4 regions of the Cellulosilyticum sp. WCF-2 genome follow, and region 3 is predicted to be linked to each of the others. Evidence: predicted binding sites of a transcription regulator. Region 3 holds the regulator's gene; each other region holds the start of a gene.

Region 1 (4,278 bases), 2.2 Mb from region 3:
CATAAATGGAGGTAGGAAATGAGAACAGTAAAAGTAATGTCTATCATAGCTATCGTAGTTTTTAGTTTTAGCTTCTTGTGTTTAGTGGGGTTCAGCAATAATATTGAGGACTATGAAGCAGCCATAGGTTGGGGAATTATAGCAATGATCTATGGTATTCCATATGCCATTGCTTCATTAGTAAGTAGTATAAGACATGGTAAAAAGGAAAACGGTACAGGAAGCAAAGGAAACTTTATGTCTGTAACAGAAGAATTAGTTCAGTTAGGTACTTTAAAAGAAAAGAACGCTATTTCTGAAGAAGAATATGATGTGATGAAAGCAAAATTATTAAGTAAAATCTCTGTTTAAAGTAATAAAAAAAACCTCATCTACACAATACATAAAAAATGTATTTACTTGATTAAAATTTTGTATTAATATATGTTAAATACTTAATTTTAAAACAAACAGAAACTAAACTAGATTGGGGGGCTATTAATGGAGATGATTAATGTAGTTAATAAGCTTTTAGTAATGCCAAAGAAAGTGAAACAGGAAATACTAAAAGAAAAGGAGCAGTTAGTACTCACTCATATTTTATATGATACAGAAGAGTTACTGCTTACAAGAAGTAGAGATGAGATGGGGACTTATTTAAGTTGCTTAAATAAAAAAAATGAACAAGTAAGTGTGGCTATTCCTCTAAGTGCAGCAAACCTATTGGGAAGCTATATTGCATATGATGTACTCGCTAAAAAAGAGATAGGTTTAATAGAGGACACATTATTACTACGCATAGAAGGTGGGGAGAAACGCATTATTAAGCTCCTCCCAATTTCATGATATTAATATGATTCTGTTATAAAAACAAAAAGAATTAAAGTGGATATATCATAGAATGATTAACCCCGTCTTCAAAAGGCATCAAAGCCTGATGAGACGGGGTTTTTGATCGTATATTACAGACATATAAAGTGGGCTATAAATTAGTAGCAGCTGTAGAATGTCTAATAACTAAATTGATATCTAAGGATCTACTTTCTATCTTATGTTCTTGAAGCTGTTTCATAGCACTTAGCACACACTCGCGGCCCAATTCATAGGCGTTTTGATCAATGGTTGTTAAAGGTGGCTCAGAGATTTCAGCTATGCTTCGGTTATCATATCCAATAATAGATAAGTCTTCAGGTATACGAATCCCTTGTTCTTTTAAAAATTTAAGCATACCTGTAGCAACCATATCATTAACAGCAATAATAGCATCTACATCTAACATTTTAGTAATAATAGCTCTAGCTGCCTCATACCCATCTTGCCAAGTATAGCCACATAAGCTAACTAATTCTAAATCAAAAGGAATATTTTCTTCAGATAAGGCCTTTTTATAACCTTCTAGTCGTTTAAGTGAAACATAAAATCCTTTATTAGGTTCTTCTTCTAGAGAAAGGAGTTCTTGGATACTGGTAATAGGTTTTTCAAGTTCATGTATTGGACCTAGATAATAAATTCTCTTTTTACCTAATTTAGTCAGGTATTTAGTAGCCAAGTAACCTGCTTTTTCATTATTAAAATAGACATGAGAAAAAGGGGTACTGATATTTTCTCTACCACCAATAACGATAGCAATTTGTTTATAAATATCTATTTCATAGAGATAGTCAATAGTAGCCATAGGATAATAAATGAGTGCATGAAGCGGTAAATGAGAAAGCTGCTCCAAGCACTCTTTTTCCTTATACTGAGAGCCTTCGCTAGATTTGATAATAACTTCATACTGATAAAGTAAGGCTTCTTTTAAAATTCCTGAAACAATTTCTGAATAAAAAGGACTACTAATATCAGGCACAATCACACCTATAAAAGCATGTTCTCGGCTTATATTATGCTTTTTCTTGGTTTTAATTTCATAACCTAAGGTTTCAATAGCGGCATAAGTTCTGCTAGCCAAATCTTCTTTAACACTTCCACCATTTAAGACTCTTGAAACAGTAGCTGGAGACACTCCTGCAAGTGCAGCTACATCTTGTACTGTTACTTTGCGCATTTTTATAACCTCTTGTACATCTATTTTAGCTGATTTTTAGTGTTTATAGTATACACTATCTCTTATGTCAAGTCTATCTAGAAATAGCTTCGATGAATAGGGGAGAAAGAAATAAAAATGAAAATGGAACTGAAACAAATAGCTGAATCTAAAATTGTTTCAGTTTTGTTTCATGTAATTTTAGGAAAACAGATGAAATTTCAATAAAATAGGTTGACATAATTTGAAAATTTTCTTATACTCATATCTGTTAGTTTAAATTTTAACAATAACTGTTTATAATACATTCAACTAAATGAGGAGAAGAAAATGGCGAACACACATTATAATCATCTCTTAAGTCCCATTACTATTAAGAACTTAACAATTGAAAATAGAGTTGTGATGACACCAATGGGTACAAATTTTGCAGCAGCAACAGGTGAATTCACAGATGAACATATAAAATACTACGAACAAAGGGCTAAAGGTGGTACAGGTCTGATTATCGTAGAAAATATTAATATTGACTATCCACTTGGTTCAAACGGAACAACACAAATCCGTATTGATCATGACAGATATATTCCAAAATTAGTGAGACTTACTGACCGTGTGCACAGACATGGCTCAAAGATTGCTCTTCAAATCAATCATGCTGGGGCATCTGCTATTGCTGAGCGTATTGAAGGGTTACAACCAGTATCAGCATCTCATATTCCTTCTAAGGAAGGGGGGGCAATCCCCAGACCATTAACAGTGGAGGAAATTTACGGAATTGCTAAAAAGTTTGGAAGTGCTGCAAGAAGAGCACAGATTGCTGGGTTTGATGCAGTAGAAGTACACGGAGGGCACTCTTATTTATTAGCACAATTTATGTCATCACTTACAAATGATAGAACAGATGAATTTGGTGGTAGTGTAGAAAATAGAGCGCGTTTTACAAAACTTGTACTTGAAGAAATTAGAGCAGTAGTAGGTCCACATTTCCCAATCATCCTTAGAGTATCTGGTGATGAGTTTATGGAAAAAGGTCGTGACCTTAATGAAACACTTGAAATGCTTACTTACCTTGATGAGTATGTAGATATGTATGATATTTCAGCAGGTGTCAATGATACACTTCATATGCAAGTAGATATTATGGGGCTTGAAGAAGGTTGGAGAGCAAATCAAGCACAAGCTGTTAAAGAAAAGTTTGGCAAACCAACAATGACGGTAGGATCATTTAGATCTCCAGAGATTGCTGAAAAAGTACTTGCTGAAGGAATGGCAGACTTTATCGGTATGGGTCGTGGTTTAATTGCAGAACCAGAATGGGTTAACAAAGTAGCTACAGGTAACGAAAGATTACTTCGTAAATGTATTTCATGTAACATTGGATGTGTCACAAATCGTGTTTACATGAACAGACCAATTACTTGTACAGTAAGCCCAGACCTTATTAATGAAAATGAGTACAGAAACCGTAAAGTAACAGAGCCAACTAACGTGGTTGTTATTGGTGGTGGTACAGCTGGACTTGAGGCTGCTTGCACAGCAGCAGAAGTAGGATGCAGTACTGTACTTCTTGAAAAGAGAGAACAAACAGGCGGCTTAGCACGGGAGATTGCTAAATTCCCAGATAAGAAAAAAGTACAATTCTTTGTTGATTATTTAGAAGAACGTGCGAAGGATCTTAAGAATCTTTATGTATGTACAAATACTGAAGCAACTATTGAGAAAGTAGAGCAATTTAAACCAGATATTGTTGTGAATGCAACTGGGTCAGTACCTCTTCTTCCACCAATAAAAGGATTCGATAAAAACTTAAACAATGAAAATGTTTACACAATTACTAAACTACTTGCTAACTTAGACAAAGTACCTAATATGAAAGGGAAACGTGTTGTAATTGCTGGTGCAGGAGCAGTAGGACTTGATTGTGTGGAATATTTCTCACAACAAGGTGCTATTGTAACAATTCTTGAAAGACTTCCAGTAGTAGGTCAAGATCTTGACCCAGTATCTCGAAAAGGTATGCTTGAAGTTATTAAAAGCCATGATGTACAAACACTTACAAGTACATCACTTATGGAACTTACAGATAAGGCTATGCTTTGCCAAGATAGTGAAGGAAACGATATTACCCTTGAATTTGATCTTGCGTGCATCTGTCTTGGTATGAGAGCAGAAAATGCTCATGTACAAGAGATGACAGCGTACTTTAGAACAAAAGGCGTTAAAGTCCTTAATATAGGAGACAGCTTAAGAGCTAGAAAAATTCTTGCAGG
Region 2 (4,278 bases), 600 kb from region 3:
CCTTCCTTGCTGGTTAGAACTAATATGAGCCCTAGCATAAGTCCAATGATTAATGTAAATAGCGTAGAGATAATAACCATATAAAGGGTATCTCCAAGTGCTGGCCAAATTGTATCCCATATAGGTTTCGTAAATGTACTTTGAATCACTTCCCATACAGAATGCTTATATAAACTCAAATGCCCTCACCTTCCTTTACCCAATCATTTCTTTGAAATTCTGAGTGGATTTTGATAAATAATTTACCTGTACTGCTTTGAGGATTTAAAAAGATATTTCTCACTTCGCCTTGTTCAATCAACTCCCCCTCCTCTAAAATAGCCATGTTTTGACAGATATACTTAATCACCTCTAGTTCATGGGTAATAAGAACAATGGTAATCCCTAACTTATCATTAATTTTTTTTAAAAGCTCTAGAACAGAAACAGTAGTTTGGGGATCTAATGCACTAGTGGCTTCATCACTTAGAAGTACATCTGGATTATTGGCAAGAGCTCTTGCAATTCCCACCCTTTGCTTTTGTCCTCCTGAAAGTTGCCCTGGATAAGCATTTATCTTGTCACTTAAACCCACTAGCTCAAGTATTTCTTTAACTCTTGTTTTAATCTGCTTCTTATCATAGCCCACAAGTTTCAAGGGATATGCTACATTTTGATAAACGGTTTTGCTTTCAAATAGATTGAAGTTTTGAAAGATCATCCCTATCTTTTGCCGTTGGATATTAAGTGCTTTTTTTGATAAAAGTGTAATATTCTTTCCATCAATTTTGATTTCTCCATAATCAGGTTCTTCTAATCGATTTAAGCATCTTACTAAGGTTGACTTTCCAGCCCCGCTAAAACCTACTATTCCAAAAATATCTCCTTTTGTAATCTCTAAATTAATCCCCTTTAAAACTTCGATATATTGTCCTTGACTCACATACGATTTGTGTAAATCTGTTATGCTAATAAATGCGTCACTCATTCTATCACCTCTTTTCCCACTTGCATGGTAAGTTCAATAAAAAATCCTCATTTCTTGAATACAATAAAAGGCCAATTATTATTCCCTTGTTAAGAATAATAATCAGCCTCTAGTTCTTCTAGTTAACAGATTATTTAATACGTAATTTTTCATTTTTTTCTATTTGAACAATCTTCCCATCTTGAATCATTACAGTTACAGATCCATATTTTATTGTTTCTATAATTTGCAATACTTTCTTTACCTCTTCTTGGTTATTCTTATCGGGCATTGCTCTATTCACCTCCTGCATAGATATAATTATTTTTTACATTAATCTGAATGGCATACTCATCTTGTATAACGACTGTTAAGCTTCCGTTTTCTATGGTTGACAATATGTCTTCTAAGACTTTCTCTAATTTTTTTGTATGCCATACTTGATCTCTATAGTCTGTAGCTAACTCCATATGATTGATTCTCCTCCTTATTCAACCAAGAAAACTCTAATATTTCCTATGCAACAAGAAAGTGGACTATCATCCACATTTCTTCCGCTAGGGAACCCTAGGTTCCCTTCGGCGCTGACAAAAAAACATGTCAGCTGAGCACCCTCCTGAATACGGCAGGGAATACTTCCCCTGCACCCCTTATAGTCTAGGAAAGTTCTATTTTTATACAAAAGTAGAACTTTCCTAGACTATAGAAAATGCCACTTTCTTAGATAAGAAAGTGGCACCTATATATCGAGGTATCTACACTTTCTCATCTCTCAAACTTAAAAGTTTGTAGGAATTAGCACCTTGAAAGATATTATGCTATCTTTCAGGTTGCCGGGCATCATCGGGCCAGTCCCTCTGCCTCTCTGGATAAGAAAAATTTATTATTTCCTAGTAATTCTATATTTTTACTTTTATTAATTGCATTATATTCTCGTCGCTTTTTATTGTCAATATATTTTTAATATTTATTTTTATTAATTTGTTTTGTATGGCTATACATATGGTATATATCGCTTTAGAGAGGTATACACTAAGCTTCTTATAAATCATCCTACCTATTTTTATTGAAACTATTATTTTTATGTGATATATTTATATCATAAAGATACAATTATATCGCATAAAGTGAGGAGCTTTTATGAATATAAAAAGTAGGTTCAAGCGATTTTGGAGTAGTAACTTATTGTATGACTCAACTACCGACACAGAACGCACTTATACTCGAAAAATAAACCCCAAATTAGGTTTATTAGGTTTTTGTGGGTTGCTTGGTTTTCTAGGATTTTTACCAGATTTAACTGATATACCTTTTCCATTATTCTTTTTTGCATTCTTTGGCCTTTTCAGCTTCTATTATGAAGGTAAGATGTCCAACACGCTGATAGACGAGCGATTTAAGGTAAATGCTTATCGCGCAGAAGCCCTAGCAAATAAGATTTCTATGATGATGATTATATTCTTAACCCTTGTATTTGTACTAAAGCTGGAAAAAACCGAGTTAGTAATAAGCTTTTTAATAGCTCTTATTGGATTAGCATTTGGCCTTTCAGTCTTTTTGCAACAATATTTATTATATCGCTTTGAACACGAGGAATAAGTATGGCAGAATTTAAATGCACTCTAAAGAAATACCGACTATTACAAGACCTAACGCAAGAACAGTTAGCAGAACAAGTTGGTGTAAGACGTGAAACTATAATGAGATTGGAGGCAGGGAGATATAATCCTTCTTTAAAGTTAGCAATAGATATTTCAAAAGCTGTAAATACCCCGATTGAAGAGATTTTTATTTTTGATTAGAGATTAACCCAAAAAGAAATACCCACTTATATCCATGGGTATTTCTTTTTATTGTTTGGAGGAAAAATTATATTAATCTCCTTAGTATTGTCTAGCAGGCCCTAAAGCTTATTAATCACATCCTCATATTTCTCAATAGTCATTTCTTTACCCCATTCATCTAATTGACTATAAATAAATTCAGTTGCTTTTTCAGAAATGATAATGTTTTTAAGGTCTTCTTTTATTTCTTCTAACGGCACCTTATAAGCTTCTTTATGTACATTTAAAACTTTTATTAAATGCCAACCAAATTGGGTTTTAACTGGGTTTGATACTTGCCCTTCTTCTAAAGTCTTTGCTCCATTTAAGAAGTCCTGATCATAATAACTTGAATCATATGCGATATAACCTAGTTCTCCTCCAGTATCTTTAGTCCCGTCTGTACCATACTTTTTAGCAAGCTCTGCAAAGCTTGTACCTTTATCATATTCTGCTTTAATAGCCTTAGCTTCTTCCTCCGTTGCAACTAAAATATGTGCCATTTCAGCACCTGGTGCCATTGTATAGTTTCCACTATTGCTCTCATAATATGCCTTAATTTCAGCATCGGTAACAGGGATGTTCTTACTAATGTATTTAGCAACATTGGAAATCGTTAGACTATCTTTAATCTGAGTTTTATAACCTTCTGCTGTTAAGCCACTATTTACTAAAGCTTTTTCAAATTCTGCTGCTGTCTCATAATCTTCCTTAGTTTTGTTAAATTCATTATTTACTTCTGTCACTGTAGGCTCTAACTTAAGTTCTCTTCCCTTAATGAGTGCCACTTTGTTCTTAATAATATAATCAACAAGCTCTCCCTTGCGCTGCTCCATATACTGTTTAGCTTCCTCTGTTTCAAAAAAGCTATCATCGTATTGATATTGATATTGATATTGAATCATCATCATTTCATAATCTAATTGAGTCAATATCTCTTTTGCTGTTATCGTTAAGTCACCCACTTTAGCTACTACTGCATCGCTTGTAATACCTGGCGTAATCGCTACTGTATTCTCTTTAGCAAGCCACTTAACTTCTACATTAAGTAGTTCCCCAATATATTTAACAGGTACAAACAGACGACCGTCTTGCATAGTTGCCTTGGTATCCATTTCTTTAGTCTTTCCATTTACTATCATTGTGGTTTGTCCCACCGTTAAAATCACCTTCATATTGTCTTTCATAATAGTAGCCGTTCCAGATACTTGGTCCCATTCTACCTGAGCGCCAAGCTCTTCACTAATAAAACGCAGTGGTACTAAGGTACGATTATTACTATCAATGAAAGGGGCTACATCTTTAAAAACTACATTTTCGTTATTAATCGTAACACTTACTGGTTTCTGTGCCATAACAGCTCCTGATGGTATTGCCACCAACATTCCTAAAAGTATAGCTAACATCTTCCTTGCTTTCATCTTTTTCCTCCTTTTTATAAATAACCCTAGAAAAAATGATTAAAACCTTCGCATTTTAAAGATAATTCATTATAGCATAATCTCATTT
Region 3 (4,278 bases):
TCTTCCTATGACTTTACCTTTAGCTGCTGCATTTGCCATTCCACTCTTTACACGCTCACTTATCATATTGCGTTCCATTTCAGCAAATACACCCATCATTTTTAGCATTCCATCAGTCATAGCATCTAATTGTCCTTTTGTACAATCAACTATAAAGCCACCTATCACGAGCTTCAAATTCTTTTCTTTTGCCATCTCTATAATTTCACATAGTTGCTTTGTACTTCTTGTAATACGTGACACCTCTGTAGTAACAATAGTATCTCCTGCTTTCACTTGATTTAATAGCCTATTTAACTCTATTCGCTCTATCTTAGTACCACTTTCATATTCCCAATATATATTTTTCTCATCCACACAACCTAAAGCTTTAAGTTCTCTTTTCTGCCTATTAATATCTTGCTTATTTTCGTCTGTCGAACATCTTGCATATCCATATGTAGTCATCGCTAGTTTCCACCTTTTGTCATTTATTGACTCAATCATAGCTTGTCTTCTTGAATGTGTCAACAAAAAGGTTTTCTTCATTTCTTTTACATTTTTCCATCATTTTATTAGTAATGCTGACTGATTTTAGTGGTTCAAAAGTGTCAATGAAATCATTTGTTTTATTATAAATATCCCCTTACAATTCACTTGAAATAATTTGAGCTAAACCACTTTCCTGTATAACATTATTATATTAACCCTTACTCGTTCTTTTATAAGCTTATTGTACTCTCATCAAACCACATATAACAACAAAAAGGGTTCGTCTATTTTCGACATTATTAAGACAATCTTTTTTATAAAAAGCACCTTTACGCCAGAAAGCTGCTGGAAATGAGAGGGATGGCTGCCCTCAAGGGGTGACTTGCGAGTATTTTCAGCAGGCACTTAGCAAATTTTTTTGATGGGTTTTAGGGAGACTGTTTGAGCGCCAGCGAGTTTCGACCGTTCATCAAAAAAATAAGCTTAGTGCCTGCGAAAATACGGAGCGGAACTCCGGAGGGCAGCCATCCCTCTCATTTCTTTCCAGTAGCTTCTGATCGCAACTTACTTACAAATGAAAGCATTCACTTTATCTTTGTTCTCACTTTTTCGCCTTTACTCCCCTATTACCTAAAGATCTATCTCTTTAAACGCAAAAAGAAATGCCCATAAGCCTTCTGTCTTCCCAACAAAAGCCTTACGGACATTCCCTTATCTTTATTCACTTCTATCCATTCTTCCCCTCAATATCATTCCCAAAGAACTCCATTAAGCCACCACTTTATTCTTCAATTTGCCCTATACTCTCACTCTTATCTTTCTTCTCTCTTTCAACCTCAGCCTCATTAATCTTATAAGCCAAAGTCATTAATGAATGAGAAAGGTGTACATTTTCAACTTGTACTGTATCTGGTACGAATAAATCCACAGGTGAGAAGTTCCATAAGCCTTTTATCCCCCATTTTGCTAAACTCTCAGCTGTCTCTTTTACTCTTGTTTTTGGCATTGTTAAAATAGCAATTTCTACTTCATTTTCTTTTACGAACTGCTCCATTTTGTCAATATCTTGTACTTCTACCCCGTGTATGCTCATACCAATTAGTCTTGGATTAACGTCAAATAAACCGATTAACTTAAAGCCTCTTTTACTAAATGATGTTGAATTAGCAATAGCTTGTCCTAAGTTACCTACGCCTACAATAATCATTTTATAGTTTTGGTGAAGTCCTAATATCTTTCCTATCTCTGTATGCAAGTACTCCACATTGTATCCGTAACCCTGTTGCCCAAAGCCTCCAAAATTGTTAAGGTCTTGACGAATTTGTGATGCGGTCACATTCATCTTCTCACTTAATTCTCTGGAGGAGATTTTGGTTACTCCTTTTTGTAACAATTCTCCCAGATATCTGTAATAACGTGGCAATCTCCGTATTACATTCATAGAAATCTTTCTTTCTTCCGTCACCTTCTCATCTCCTCATATACGCAAACTCATAACCCTAGTATAGCATTTAAGTTTTTTTTTTGTCAATGTAGATTATTGGCCCCTTTTCTTTCAATTTGCGCTTTTATTTGCTAAAATAATAAAAGGCGTTACAAGGAGGATATTATGATTATTTCATGTAGCAATATCAAGAAAACATTTATTGACCGAGAAATCTTAAAAAATATTAGTTTTCATATCGAAGACCATGAGAAAGTAGCTTTAATAGGAAATAATGGTGTAGGTAAAACAACCCTTTTTAAAATTCTAACTAAGGAATTAGAACCAGATGAAGGTACCATTACTTCTACTAAAGACTGCACCATAGGTTACTTAAAACAACATATGGAGTTAGATTCTACAGCTACCGTCTATGAGGAACTCCTACATGTATTTGATGAAGTCATTGCCTTAGAAGAAAAACTTCATGCCATGGAAGCTGAAATCGCTAAGACTGGTTCTTTAGAACTCATTCATAAATATGATGCTGAACGTATGGTATTTGAAAATAGTAAGGGTTATGAATACAAAAGTTTAGTCAAAGGCGTTCTTAAAGGCTTAGGCTTTGATGAAACCATTTATGATAAACCAGTGTCTATTTTATCAGGGGGACAAAAAAACCGTGTCGCTCTAGGTAAGCTCCTACTTCAAGAGCCTAGTTTATTACTCTTAGACGAACCTACCAACCATTTAGACATTGAAGCTATCGAATGGCTAGAAGGCTTTTTACGTAGCTATAAAGGTGCTGTCCTTATTATTTCCCATGACCGTTACTTCTTAGATAAAATCGTCACTAAAGTCGTTCACTTAGAATTTGGACGTAGCTTTGTTTACAACGGTAACTACAGCGACTACATCATCAAAAGTGAAAAAGAATATGAAGTGGCTATGAAACACTTTGAAAAACAGCAAAAGGAAATTGCCCACCAACAAGCGGTTATTGCTAAGCTAAAACAATTTAACAGGGAAAAATCTATTAAACGTGCTCGTAGCCGTGAAAAAGCTTTAGAAAAAGTAGAAGTCATGGATATGCCAATGATTGATAACAAACCTATGCAGCTAGTACTCACCCCAAGAGTTGTAAGTGGCAATGATGTCTTAAGCATTAGTGAATTAAGTAAAACCTTTGATACCAGCCCGATTTTTAGCCATATGAATATGGAAATCAAAAAAGGGGATAAAGTAGCTCTCGTAGGTCCTAATGGCGTTGGTAAAACCACTGTTTTCCGTATGATTTTAGATCAAATGACTCCTACAACGGGTACCCTAAAATTAGGAAGCAATGTTATTGTAGGCTATTACGATCAAGAACATGCTACCTTAGATACTACTAACACCATTATGGAGGAAATCCAAGGTACTTTCCCAGAACTTAAAAATGGAGAAATCCGTAATGTACTGGCTGCTTTTCTCTTTACGAATGATGATGTTTTTAAACCCATTAGTAGCTTAAGCGGTGGTGAAAAAGGCCGTGTCGCATTAGCCAAAATCATGCTTTCTAAAGCCAATTTTCTCATCTTAGATGAGCCGACTAACCACTTAGATATTCTTTCAAAGGAAATTCTAGAAAGTGCCATATTAAACTATGAAGGCACTGTCCTTTATGTTTCCCATGACCGTTATTTTATCAATCAAACAGCAAGTAAAATCATTGATATGTCTAAAGACGGCACCATGGAATATTTAGGAGACTATGATTATTATATAGAAAAGAAAAAGGAGCTTGCTGCTTCAGCTACTCAGCAAACCAGCGTTGTTGTAGAAGAAGCTACTGCTGCTACCACTAATAAAGAAGATTGGCAAAAGCAAAAAGAAGAACAAACCAGAATACGCCGTATTCAAAACCAAATGGCCAAGCTAGAAACAGCTATTAGCGAAGCTGAAGAAAAAATAGCTGATATTGACGCCCAGCTTTGCCTAGAGGAAGTCTACAGTAACTATGATAAAAGCAGCCTACTCCTGGCAGAAAAAGAAAACTTAAATGCTACCATTACCAAGTATTATGAAGAATGGGAAGCCTTAAGCGAGACACTATAAAAAAAACAAAAAACTGGTTCCAGCTAAAAGCTTTGAGACCAGTTTTTTATTTGCTATTCTTTTTACTGATTATTTTGCACCTGCAAGCGTATCAGCTTAGGTTCTATAATCTCTTTTTTAAGGACAGTCTCTGTATTAGTAGATGTATCCACTACTTTTAAATCACTAAGCCAATTCCATTCATTGAGGTACTGTAAGTAATACGTTGCTGTACCCTTTGTACTAATGACCTTTGTACTTGCCCCTCCTCCTGGAAAGCCTTGTTCATCAGGCAAACTTACTCTTGT
Region 4 (4,278 bases), 2.4 Mb from region 3:
GTTGATGCATTATGCATTTTTTCTCTAGCTACTGGGTCTTTAGCACCATTTTTGTATGAACGTGGAAGGTATTCAAATACAAGTTGAATCGCTTTAAGTGCAAGCGCATCAGTATAGTCAGATGCTAAGATAGAAACGTAAGCTTCAATAGCATGTGTTAATACGTCAAGACCAGTATCAGCTGTTGGAACTGGAGGTACACTCATAACAAAGTCAGGGTCAATGATTGCCACGTTTGGAGTTAATTCGTAGTCAGCAAGTGGATATTTCATATTGTTTGCTTTATCTGAGATAACAGCGAATGAAGTAACCTCTGAACCTGTACCTGAAGTTGTAGGAATAGATACCATTTGTGCTTTTTGACCAAGTTTAGGGAATTTATAAACACGTTTTCTAATATCTGCGAATTTTTGAGCCATAGCAATAAAGTCTGCTTCTGGTTGTTCATAGAATAACCACATACCTTTAGCAGCATCAAGTGCTGAACCACCACCAAGAGCAATGATTGTGTCTGGTTTAAATGAGTTCATCATTTCTGTACCACGACGTACTGTCGTTAAGTCTGGATCTGGCTCTACATCACTAAAGATTTCAATTGTTGGGTTATTAGGATTTTTATTTAATTGGTAAACGAGTTTATCAACGTAACCTAATTGAACCATCATTGGATCAGTTACGATTAATACTCTAGATACTTCTGGCATTTTAGCAAGGTATGCTATTGAACCAGCTTCAAAATAGATTTTTTCTGGAATTTTAAACCACTGCATATTCACTTTACGTTTTGCCACCCTTTTTGTATTGATTAAGTTTACTGCTGTTACGTTTTGAGTTGTAGAGTTACATCCGTAAGAACCACAACCAAGTGTTAATGATGGCATATTTGTGTTATAGATATCACCAATTGCACCGTGTGTAGATGGTGAGTTAACTACGATACGACCAGTTTTAAGACGACGGCTGAATTCTTTGATGACTTCATCATCAGTTGAGTGAACAGAAGATGTATGTCCAAGACCACCCATTTCAACCATGATTTCAGCTTTTGTAATACCATCGTTTACGTCTTTAGCTTTAATAACTGCAAGTACTGGAGAAAGTTTTTCTCTTGAAAGTGGATACTCAGGACCTGCGCCTTCAATTTCGCAGCAAAGGATTTTAGTTTCTTTTGGAATTGTGATACCAGCCATGGCAGCAATTTCATATGGGTATTTACCTACAATAGCTGCATTAACCATACCTTTTTCAAGGTTGATAACAACTGGTTCAAGTTTTTTAACTTCTTCTTTAGTAGCAAAGTAGCAGCCTTGTGCTTTCATAAGAGCTACTGCTTTGTCATAGATAGGTGCTTCGATGATAGCCGCTTGTTCAGAAGCACAAATCATACCATTATCGAAAGACTTACTTAAGATAATATCATTTACAGCTCTTTCAACTACAGCTGTTTTTTCAATGAAAGCAGGTACGTTACCAGGACCAACACCAAGTGCAGGTTTACCAGTTGAGTAAGCTGCACGAACCATTGCAGAACCACCTGTAGCAAGTACTAATGCAACTTTTGGATGATTCATCAGAGCATTAGTTGCTTCGATTGATGGATGTTCAATCCATTGTACACAGTTTTCTGGAGCACCAGCTTTAATCGCAGCATCTCTTACAATACGAGCAGCTTCAGCTGAACAGTTTTGAGCTGATGGATGGAAACCAAAGATGATTGGATTTCTTGTTTTAAGAGAGATGATGGCTTTGAACATTGTAGTTGAAGTTGGGTTTGTTACTGGAGTAACCCCTGCTACAACCCCTACTGGTTCAGCCACTAACATATAGGCTTCATCATCATTATCTTCGATGATACCAACTGTTTTATCATATTTAATGCTGTGATAAATATATTCTGTTGAGAAGATATTTTTAGTTACTTTATCTTCAAAGATACCACGGCCAGTTTCTTCAACTGCCATTTTTGCAAGATGCATTTGATTTGAAAGCCCAGCAAGAGCCATAGCTTTTATGATTTCATCGATTTGTTCTTGGTCAAGTTTAAGCATTTCATCTAAAGCAACAGATGCCTTTTGTGCTAATTCATCTACCATTTTTACTGCATCAATTACTGGTGCGTCAATTTTTGCTTTTTTGTTTTCAGACATTTAAGTAAGCCTCCTTGATGTAAACAATATAAGTTTATTATGTGATGTTTCTTTTGAAAATATGAAACGTGTAAGTGTATTGAAGTGTTATTTTTTTAACAATTGATTTGTTGAAAAAATGTAGTTGTTTTTCGAAGTGTTCTTCGTTTTGACTACAAATTGATGTTAACATAAGGAGAATAAGTTGTCAATAATTTAACATACTAAAAAATAAGTTTTTTATGTATACAAAGACAGAAAAAAATATACAAGTTAATGAAAGTAAGAGACTGAATTAAGAATAGAAAGGAAATCTACTAAACAATAATGTTAAAATAATAACGAAATAATTGGCGAAAAATCTTTTTATCAAACAATAAGTGGATAGTATAAAAATACAAATTATTGATAAATGATGACATAAAAAGGACCTAGGTTTCAGGGGGAGAAACCTAGGCTGAGGGGGGATTTAGCGATGTACCTCACACTTGGTACGATAGTATTATTGCCCGTGAATTTTATTTATATACATATTTTGAAAATAAAATATCATAATAAAAAAATAGTTAAAATTGGATTTAAAAATAAAATATGTAATTAATATATAGTCAACCTATAATATGGAACGAATGAAATGTCGATATAAAAGTTAGAAAATTTAAAAGATTCGAGGGTATTTGGGATGAAAAAAGAAAATAGATGGGGAATAAGTTGGATTATATATATTATAGGAATAATGATACTAGTGGCCTTGTCTAGCTATGCCATGTTAATCTGTGAAAATAATATAGGGGGTTGGATAGGGCTAGGTCTCATTATTATAGGCTCAATTATTATACGTAGCAAAGTAGCATGGAAAGGGATAAAGGGTTTTTTATTTTGGGTGTTAATCATTGTTCTTATAATTGTCGATTTCCAGTTAACAAAACAAGTAAGTTTATCAGGGGCACTTTTGAGAGAATTGGTAGCAGCAAAAAGTGCTGCTAATGCAAACTATATGAATGAAGCCGATTGGAGCGCACCAAGTGGTTATGTTGTAGAAAAAACGAATCTAGGAAGTTTGCCTATAGAAAAGCTTTCTAAAGAAGAGAGTAATAGTCAAAGAGTGATCTTGCAACTACACGGTGGTGCTTATGTTATGCCTTTAATTAATTCTTATCGAGATATAGCTATTAAATACTCACAAGCTAATGAAGATTGTGATGTAGTTACTATTGATTATAGAGTAGCACCTAAGGATATTTATCCAGCAGCACTCGAGGATGCAGTTGCAGCATATAAATGGTTAATGGAGCAAGGCTATAGTAATGAAAATATTATAATTACAGGTGATTCAGCAGGAGGTGGATTAGCATTAGCAACTACTCTTTATTTAAGAGACAATGAAGTACCTTTGCCTAAAGCAGTGATTGTGATGTCACCTTGGGCTAATCTAGAGAATACCTCACCTTCACGAACTGACAATTATGATAAAGATCCGTGTCTTGGACAAGGTTTACAAGGGATAGCCCTTCAAATTAGTAATCCTGATTATGTAGGGGAGCATGATATAAAGGATCCGTATATATCTCCTGTTTATGGTGATTATAAAGATTTTCCACCTTTACTTGTACAAGTAGGGACGCATGAAATACTTTATGATGATGCTATAGATGTAGCAAAAAAAGCAGAAGCAGCTGGAGTTAAGGTGCAAGAAACCACTTATAATGGAATGTTTCATGTTTTTCAAATGGCATGGCAAATAGTACCTGAAGGAAAGAAGGCATGGAATGAAGTACAAACATTTATAAAAGATGTTTATGCAGGACAATAAAATAGAAAAGAGTAAGAAAGATACTATAAATTGGATGAAAGGAAGAACATGAGATGGAGCAAATTAATGATGAAGTTAAGAAGGTAACATTATTATATAATGCAACGATGGATTATGCAGAAAGTAGAAAAAGTGTTAATAAAATAGTACTAGTTAATTTAGCCATATTAGAAGGATTAATTGCTTTTGGTGTGTTAGGAATCATAAAGGATATTAATCCTATATATACGACGTTAGTATGGGGATCAATTTTCTTAAGCATGAGTCTATCTATCTTCAAGTATAAGCAAAATCCGGAGAATCAATCTTTAAGGTGGATTAATTTCAGTAGTTTCTTTA

What was found. The regulator Rex, encoded in region 3, represses fermentation and respiration genes when NADH is low (regulators of the CRP and FNR family bind a similar motif). The targets are predictions, from matches to a motif close to ATTGTTAANTANTTAACAAT.
Region 1: EKH84_RS05995 (oxidoreductase) is a predicted target of Rex. The motif match lies at 2,277-2,296, and genes of this name have one in related genera.
Region 2: EKH84_RS20890 (DUF3796 domain-containing protein) is a predicted target of Rex. The motif match lies at 1,892-1,911, and genes of this name have one in related genera.
Region 4: adhE (bifunctional acetaldehyde-CoA/alcohol dehydrogenase) is a predicted target of Rex. The motif match lies at 2,231-2,250, and genes of this name have one in related genera.

What each region holds. Positions count from the first base shown of each region.
Region 1 covers NZ_CP034675.1:1,365,288-1,369,565, forward strand. The annotation lists gene EKH84_RS05980 (SHOCT domain-containing protein) at 19-351, shown strand; gene EKH84_RS05985 (hypothetical protein) at 481-825, shown strand; gene EKH84_RS05990 (LacI family DNA-binding transcriptional regulator) at 962-2,026, opposite strand; gene EKH84_RS05995 (oxidoreductase) at 2,336-4,278, shown strand, end outside.
Region 2 covers NZ_CP034675.1:4,599,121-4,603,398, forward strand. The annotation lists gene EKH84_RS20875 (methionine ABC transporter permease) at 1-179, opposite strand, end outside; gene EKH84_RS20880 (methionine ABC transporter ATP-binding protein) at 176-967, opposite strand; gene EKH84_RS20885 (YezD family protein) at 1,098-1,238, opposite strand; gene EKH84_RS22300 (hypothetical protein) at 1,243-1,416, opposite strand; SAM riboswitch class I at 1,709-1,822, opposite strand; gene EKH84_RS20890 (DUF3796 domain-containing protein) at 2,087-2,545, shown strand; gene EKH84_RS20895 (helix-turn-helix transcriptional regulator) at 2,548-2,748, shown strand; gene EKH84_RS20900 (stalk domain-containing protein) at 2,850-4,190, opposite strand.
Region 3 covers NZ_CP034675.1:3,994,314-3,998,591, forward strand. The annotation lists gene EKH84_RS18100 (recombinase family protein) at 1-447, opposite strand, end outside; gene EKH84_RS18105 (redox-sensing transcriptional repressor Rex) at 1,253-1,936, opposite strand; gene EKH84_RS18110 (ABC-F family ATP-binding cassette domain-containing protein) at 2,081-3,991, shown strand; gene EKH84_RS18115 (DUF5050 domain-containing protein) at 4,054-4,278, opposite strand, start outside.
Region 4 covers NZ_CP034675.1:1,639,420-1,643,697, forward strand. The annotation lists gene adhE (bifunctional acetaldehyde-CoA/alcohol dehydrogenase) at 1-2,147, opposite strand, end outside; gene EKH84_RS07060 (alpha/beta hydrolase) at 2,809-3,939, shown strand; gene EKH84_RS07065 (methyl-accepting chemotaxis protein) at 3,993-4,278, shown strand, end outside.